2 regions of the Variovorax humicola genome follow, and region 2 is predicted to be linked to the other one. Evidence: predicted binding sites of a transcription regulator. Region 2 holds the regulator's gene; the other holds the start of a gene.
What was found. The regulator FNR, encoded in region 2, switches genes on or off when oxygen is low (the NO sensors DNR and NnrR bind a similar motif). The targets are predictions, from matches to a motif close to TTGATNNNNATCAA.
Positions count from the first base shown of each region.

Region 1: WKW80_RS34155 (universal stress protein) is a predicted target of FNR. The motif match lies at 1,542-1,555, and genes of this name have one in related genera.

Region 1 is NZ_JBBKZV010000047.1:6,953-10,584, reverse strand. Features, by position in the region: gene mgtA (magnesium-translocating P-type ATPase) at 1-414, opposite strand, end outside; gene WKW80_RS34160 (NUDIX hydrolase) at 411-893, opposite strand; gene WKW80_RS34155 (universal stress protein) at 962-1,483, opposite strand; gene WKW80_RS34150 (hemerythrin domain-containing protein) at 1,674-2,279, shown strand; partial or broken gene WKW80_RS34145 (PEP/pyruvate-binding domain-containing protein) at 2,295-2,519, opposite strand; gene WKW80_RS34140 (universal stress protein) at 2,572-3,036, opposite strand; gene WKW80_RS34135 (BON domain-containing protein) at 3,343-3,612, opposite strand.
Region 2 is NZ_JBBKZV010000028.1:60,684-64,315, reverse strand. Features, by position in the region: gene hemN (oxygen-independent coproporphyrinogen III oxidase) at 1-1,315, opposite strand, end outside; gene fnr (fumarate/nitrate reduction transcriptional regulator Fnr) at 1,443-2,162, shown strand; gene WKW80_RS29085 (hypothetical protein) at 2,143-2,409, opposite strand; gene WKW80_RS29080 (FixH family protein) at 2,406-2,690, opposite strand; gene ccoG (cytochrome c oxidase accessory protein CcoG) at 2,708-3,632, opposite strand, start outside.

The DNA of each region.
Region 1 (3,632 bases), on a different contig from region 2:
CACGATCTCCATGACGGCAACCTCGCGGGCCTGCCCGTCGCGCACGACGCTCGCGCGCAGGGCTACAGAGGCGCGCAGCTTCTCGGCCGCATTGCTCGCACGATGCTCCTGCACGAAGTCGATCGTCACGCTCAGCAGCACCATTGCCATGATGATGATGAAATTGGCGACGTCCCCCGTCATTGCCGACACCGCACTGGCTGCCAGCAGGATCAGCACGAGCGGGTTGCGAAAGCGCAGGATGAACTGCACGAGCAAGGACTGGCGTTCATGTTCCTCGAAGGTATTGGGACCCCGTTCGATGAGCGCCTGGGCGGCGCGCTCCTGTGTCAGTCCTGCGGCGGCGAATGGCGCTTCACCACTCCACCAGGGCGCGGTGTGTCCGTCGGCCCCCGTGCGGCCCGAAGTCGTCATTTGGCGATGGCCTGGAGCCGCTCGAGGAACACGCGCTGTGCCTCGTGGATGTGCAATCGGGCCGCCTCGAGGTTGAACCATGCCGCACGGTCGACCTCGGCAAACGCCCGACGCTGTCCGGAACGAGGTGGCCATTCCATTTCGAAGGCGTTGGAGACCAGAGCAGCGGGATCGGCATCGCCCTCAAACGCCCAGGCGGTGACCCGCTTTCCGCTGCGCTGGCGGACTTCGCCGAGCCCGATCCATTGCGTGCCTGGCGCAAAGCCCGTTTCCTCGGCAAATTCGCGCTTCGCGGCGTCGAGGGGGTCTTCGGATGCATCGTTCATCTCGCCCTTGGGAATGGACCAGGCACCGAGATCGCGACCCGCCCACAATGGCCCGCCCGGGTGAACCAGCAGCACTTCGAGCGTGCCGCAGCGGCGGCGATACATCAGTAGCCCCGCGCTGCGCCGGCCGATGCGTCGTGACGGGCTGTCCATGCGCAGGATTGTGTGCTGCGCGGGAAGTCCTTCGCGCTGCTGGGCGGACGTCGCAGCTTCCACGGCCTCTATTCGATCGACAGCGCTGTCGACGGGATGCTCACGCGAGCGGCCACCTTTGGGGCATCGGCCACCGCGGCTTCCTCGGGCGAGCGCACCAGCAACACCGGCACGGACGCGATGCGCAGGATGCTTTCCGCGCCACTTCCGAGGAACATGCGCCCGATGCCGCGCCGGCCATGCGTGCCAAGCACGATCAGGTCTGCCGGCCAGCTGGACGCTTCTGCCGCCACCAGTTCGGCTACCTTGCCGTTGAAGCTGTCGTGCAGCACGACCTCGGCGTCGATGTCGGCAGCAAGTGCCTCCGCCTTGGCACCCTTGAGCAGCTTCATGCCGGCTTCGCGCAGGGTGTCGAGCCAATTGCCGGCATGGCCCGCATAGGCGTCCATCGCCAGTGCAAAGGACAGTTCATCAATGACGTGAACCAGGCGCAAGCGGCCCTTGGTTAGTTTGGCCAGGCGGATCGCCTCCTGCAGGCCGCGCGAGGAGGTATGGCTGCCGTCGATGGGAACAAGGATCTTCTGGTACATCGCAATCTCCTTTTGTGATGGGATGCGGCCAGTATGAAAACGGCGGTACGCCGTGGGTTTGATGTGGCGCAAGCAAATTCGATCTCGCGCGCAGGGCCGTTCGTCTATCGGCGCGCAAGGATTGATCTGGCGCAAGCGGGCAAGGCGCAAGTTGCGCGAATCTTCAATGCACCCCCATAGGAGGCATCGCATGACCCAGCAAGTCACCACCCACACCACCACTCGCATCATCCGGGAAGAGCATGCCGCGCTGTCGGCGATGCTGAGGTCCATCCTCATGTTGCTCGCACAGCACCGGCGAGACGGCACCTTGCCTGACTTTGCGGCGCTGCGCGCCATGCTGTTCTACGTCGACGAGTTTCCCGAGAAGCGTCACCACCGCAAAGAGTCCGAACTGCTTTTTCCGAAGCTGCGTTCAAGGACACCGATGTCACGTGAACTGCTCGATCGGTTGGATGACGACCACGATCGCGGCGAGAGGAAGATTCGCAACGTCGAGCATGCCCTGCTGGCTTTCGAGATGATGGGCGACTCACGCCGGCAGGCTTTCGAGACCGCGATGGAACGCTACGTGGATTTCTACCTGGCGCACATGGCTATGGAAGAACGCGAAATCCTACCGTTGGCCGAACAGGTGCTCACCGAGGAGGATTGGATTGAACTCGATCGCGCCTTCGGCACGAATCATGATCCATTGACCGGATGCAAGCCGGATGCCGAGTACACCGCCTTGTTCACCCGGATTGTCAAAGCAATACCGGCTCCTATTGGATTGGGTGCGGCAAGCTCCGCCTGACGTTAGGTGGCTTACATCGAGGCCGTCCAGCACGTCCCTCAAGCGCGGCAACGCGTCGGCTTGCTCGAGCGTTCGGCAATAGGCGTCCGCGGTGATGGCGAAGCCGTTGGGCACATGCACACCGTGCGGGGTGAGTGCGCGATACATCTCGCCGAGCGATGCGTTCTTGCCGCCCACGGTCGGCACGTTGTCGGCGCCCAGCTTGGAAAACCAGCGGATGAAGGTTGCTTGCGGGGACATTGGCGTCCCCTCGACGTTTTGCGGTATGCGATACGGCTCGGTCGTGCGCTGCTCATTCCTTGCCGTCCTGCATCGCAGCACGAACGAGCAGCACGGGCACCGGCGAGATGCGAAGGATCTGCTCGGCGCTGCTGCCCAGCATGGCTCGCTGGAGACCGCGCCTGCCGTGCGTTCCGATCACGATGAGATCGGCGCCCCACGACGCCGCTTCCCGCGTCACCATCTCTGCCACGCGATCGTTGAAGGTGTCGTACACGACGCCATCCGCCTCGACGCCTGCCACCGCGGCCTTGCCCTTGGCGATGGTGAGGAGCGTGGCAGCATCCTTGCGCAGGTCGTCCAGGGAGGCTCCGGACACGCCGCCATAGGCGTCCAGTGCAAATGCAAAGGACAGGTTGTCGATGCAGTGCACCAAGCGAAGGCGGCCATGCGTCAGCTCGGCCATGCGGATCGCTTGGGCAAGACCTTCGTCGGACGTCGCGCTGCCGTCGACAGGAACAAGAATTCGCTGGTACATGGAGCACTCCTTTGCGGCGCTGAATCGGTCGTCGACTACGTGATTGGCCAACGCATGAAACGCAACGGGCACATGCAGTGGACTCGCGTCGGAGCAAACGCGCTGCTGCAGATGCGTTGCGCCGTACTCAATGGGCAAGACGTCAGAAACTTCAAGCGCTGGTATCCGCCGAATCGATCGGCCGCGACCCCCACGACACCTTCACTGATCCCCCAGATCCAGCCTCCGATTTTGCCGCTCCCGACGCGCGCTGCCCGAAGCGGGCGCGATGAAGGACGACGGGCAGGGTGCCCGTGTCGACTGCAACTACAGGCCGGCGGCAACGCCGTCCCGGGCAGCGGGGTCGCGCACCGGCTGCGCGGCCGGGTTCACGGTCAGGCGGTTGATCAGGGTCCTGACACCCTCGACGCGCCGGACGGCGGCTTCGGCCGCCACTCTCTGGCGTTCGTCCACCAAGATGCCGCGCAGGATGACGACGCCTTCCTTGACGCGCACGTCCACAGCACAGGCATCGATCGCGGGCTCCCAGTTGAGGGCCGCGAAGACTTCGTGTCGCAGTTCCATGTCCGGGTTCATGAGGCGGCTCCTTGTGCTGG
Region 2 (3,632 bases):
CCAACGCGTGGTCGCTCAGCCGCACCAGGCCGTGGGCAATCAGCGGTCCGAGCGCCGCGAACTCCGGGGCGAAGTGGTCGCGGAAGTCGATCAGGTGGGCCTGCCCCAGCGCTTCGAAGTCGAGATGTCCCTGGCACATCAGCGCCATGATCACCGCGCGGCGCAGCAGGTCGTCGCGCGTCAGCGCCAGGCCACGCACCACCGGCAGGCGTCGCTGGTCGAGATGGTCGTAGTACTCCTCGAGCGACTTCGCGTTCTGGCTGTAGGTCGCGCCGATGCGGCCAATGGCAGAGACGCCCAGCGCCACCAGGTCGCAATCCGGTTGCGTGCTGTAGCCCTGGAAGTTGCGGTGCAGGCGGCCTTGCCGCTTTGCGACGGCCAGTGCGTCATCGGGCAAGGCAAAGTGATCCATGCCGATGTAGACATAGCCTGCGGCGCTGAACAGCGCGATCGACCGCGCCAGCATCTGCACCTTGTCCGCGGCGACGGGGAGCTGCGCTACGTGAATGCGCCGCTGTGCCTTGAACCGGTCGGGCAGATGCGCATACGCATAGAGGGCGATGCGGTCGGGCCGCAACTCCGCGACCTGATCGAGCGTGCGCTCGAACGACTCCACGGTCTGAAGCGGCAAGCCATAGATCAGGTCGATATTGACCGACTTGAAGCCCAGTTGCCGCGCTATCGACATGAGCTCGAAGACCTGCGCGGCCGGCTGGACGCGATGGATCGCCTTTTGCACCTCGGGGTCGAAATCCTGCACGCCGAAGCTCAAGCGGTTGAAGCCCAGCGCCGACAGGCTCGCAAGTCGCTCGGCGTCGACGGTGCGCGGGTCGATCTCGATGGACCGCTCGCAATCCGGCGTGAAGGTGAAGGCACCCTGCAGCATGTCCATCAGCCGGGCCAGTTGCGCGTCGTCGAGAAAGGTCGGCGAGCCGCCGCCCAGGTGCAATTGACTCACCAGCGCGCCGCGGCCCAGTTGCGCCGTCTGCAGTTCGATTTCACGCGCCAGGTAGTCGAGGTACTCTGCCGCCCGCTCGTGATGGCGCGTCACGATCTTGTTGCAGGCGCAGAAGTAGCACAGCGACTCGCAGAACGGCACGTGGACATAGAGCGACAAGGGCAGCGCACGGGCGCCGGCACTGCGGCGCTGGCGCAATGCCTGCGCGTAGTCCGCCGCGTCGAAGGCCTCGACGAATCGATCGGCCGTGGGGTAGGAGGTGTAGCGCGGACCGGCGATCTCGAAGCGCCGCAGCATTGCGACCGAGGGCAGCAATTGGGGAACGTGCGACTCGGCGGGTGGGCAGATGAAAGACATCGTGTGACTCGCGCATTGCATTGAAGGAAATTCAATGTGCCCTGGATGTCGGTTGCATGCCTTGACCTGCATCAAGCCGATCGCAGGTAGTGCCCGCCAGAATTTGCGCAATCGACAAAGACTGCCCATGACCATCACCCACAACATCAAGGTCGCCTGCTCCAACTGCAATCTGCGAGAGCTCTGCATGCCCGCCGGGCTGGAGCCCGACGAACTCCTGCGCATCGATGGCCTGGTCAAGACGCGGCGCAAGCTGCGCCGGCGCGAGACGCTGTTCCACAACGGCGAGCGCTTCACCGCGCTGTATGCCATTCGCACGGGCGTGTTCAAGACCCGCGTGGCCAGCGACGACGGCCGCGACCAGGTCACCGGTTTCCAGATGGCCGGGGAGATCATGGGCCTGGACGGCATCGTCAACGAGCATCACAACTGCGATGCGGTTGCGCTCGAGGATTCGGAGGTCTGCGTCATCCCCTTCGAGCGCGTCGAAGCGCTGTCGCGCGAAGTGCCGGCGCTGCAGCGCCACGTGCACCGGATCATGAGCCGCGAGATCGTGCGCGAGAACGGCGTGATGCTGCTGCTCGGCAGCATGCGCGCGGAGGAGCGGCTCGCCGCCTTCCTGCTCAACCTCGTGCAGAGATTGCACGCGCGCGGCTTCTCGCGCTCCGAGGTGATCCTGCGCATGACGCGCGAGGAGATCGGCAGCTATCTCGGCCTGAAGCTGGAAACCATCAGCCGGACGCTGTCGAAGTTCGTGGAGGACGGCATCGTCGAGGTACAGCACCGCAACCTGCGCATCCTCGATTCGCAGGCCCTGCAGCGCATCGTCAATCCGCCCGGGCGTTGATGCGGCGCAGCGTGCCTTCGTCCTCGGGCGGCACCGTGGCCAGCGCCAGCGTGAGCGCACACGAGGCCGCGGACATCGCCCAGAAGACAAGGAAGCTCGTGGTGTAGATCGCCTGCCGCGAATAACCCAGGCCTTCCGCTCCCCATCGCAGATCCGAAGGGTCGACAAGGGCGAACACCACCACTTCCATGAGGCTCGCCAGCAGGAAGGCGGGCCACAGGATCGAGATCCACTTGCGCGCGCTCATGGCTTGGCGATGCGCGATGGCACCGGAATGTCCCCGGCCGGCGTCATCGCATGATTGCGGGCCGTCTGCGCCGGCATCAAACCCTTGTCGGCCAGGGTACGGTTGATCTCGACGCCCTTGCGGTAGTAGTCCTCCTCGACCACCGAGTCGCTGGTGTGAATGGCAATCCAGGCGGAGCCAACGCTCGCGATGACCACGGCCGCCGGCAGGCCGATGACCAGCCATACCAGCGGGAAGCGCCACCACGGTAGCGAGGTGGATGGTTCGGTCGCTGTCGTCATGCTTTGTCCTTTCGGGTTCATCGGGGCACCAGGAACACGGCCTTCTCGGAAACATGGGCGCGTCCATCCGCGGAGCGCACTTCGAAGTGCACCGTGTGCGATCCGGCCGGGGCCTTGTCGGCGGGCAACTGCAGGCGGACCGCCACCCAGCGCGACTGGGCCGACTCCACTTCCACGACTTCGGCGGATGCCACGTGCAGCCCATCCAGCCCGTTGGCCTCGATGCGGTAGGTCTGCTGCTCTTCGGTGGCGTTCATGATCTGCAGGCGATAGACGTTCTCGAGTTGGCCGCCCTCGACGATGCGGGCCAACGCGCCGCGGTCGCGCACGACATCGACCTTCAGCGGCATCCGCAGCACCAGGCTCGCGAGCAGGCCGATGCCGAGGACCAGCAGCACGCCGCCATAGATCAACACACGCGGGCGGAACACCCGGCGCCAGACCTGCGCCGACGACCATCCGTTCGCCAGCCCGTTCTCGGTCGCGTATCGGATCAGCCCGCGCGGCAGGGCCATGCGGTCCATCACGGTGTTGCAGCCGTCGACGCACAGCCCGCAGCCGATGCATTCGTACTGCAGCCCTTCGCGGATGTCGATGCCGGTCGGGCAGACCTGCACGCACAGCGAGCAGTCGATGCAGTCGCCCAATCCCAGCGCCCTTCCCTCCTGCCCCTTGGCGCGGACGCCGCGAGGCTCGCCGCGTGCGAGGTCATAGCTGACGATCAGGGTGTCGCGATCGAACATCGCGCTCTGGAACCTCGCATAGGGGCACATGTACTTGCACACCTGCTCGCGCATGAAGCCGGCATTGCCGTAGGTCGCGAAGCCATAGAAGATGACCCAGAACACCTCCCACGAGCCCATGCGCGTCTGCAGGAATTCCAGGCCGAGTTCACGGATCGGCGTGAAGTAGCCGACGAAGGTGAAGCCGGTCCACATCGCG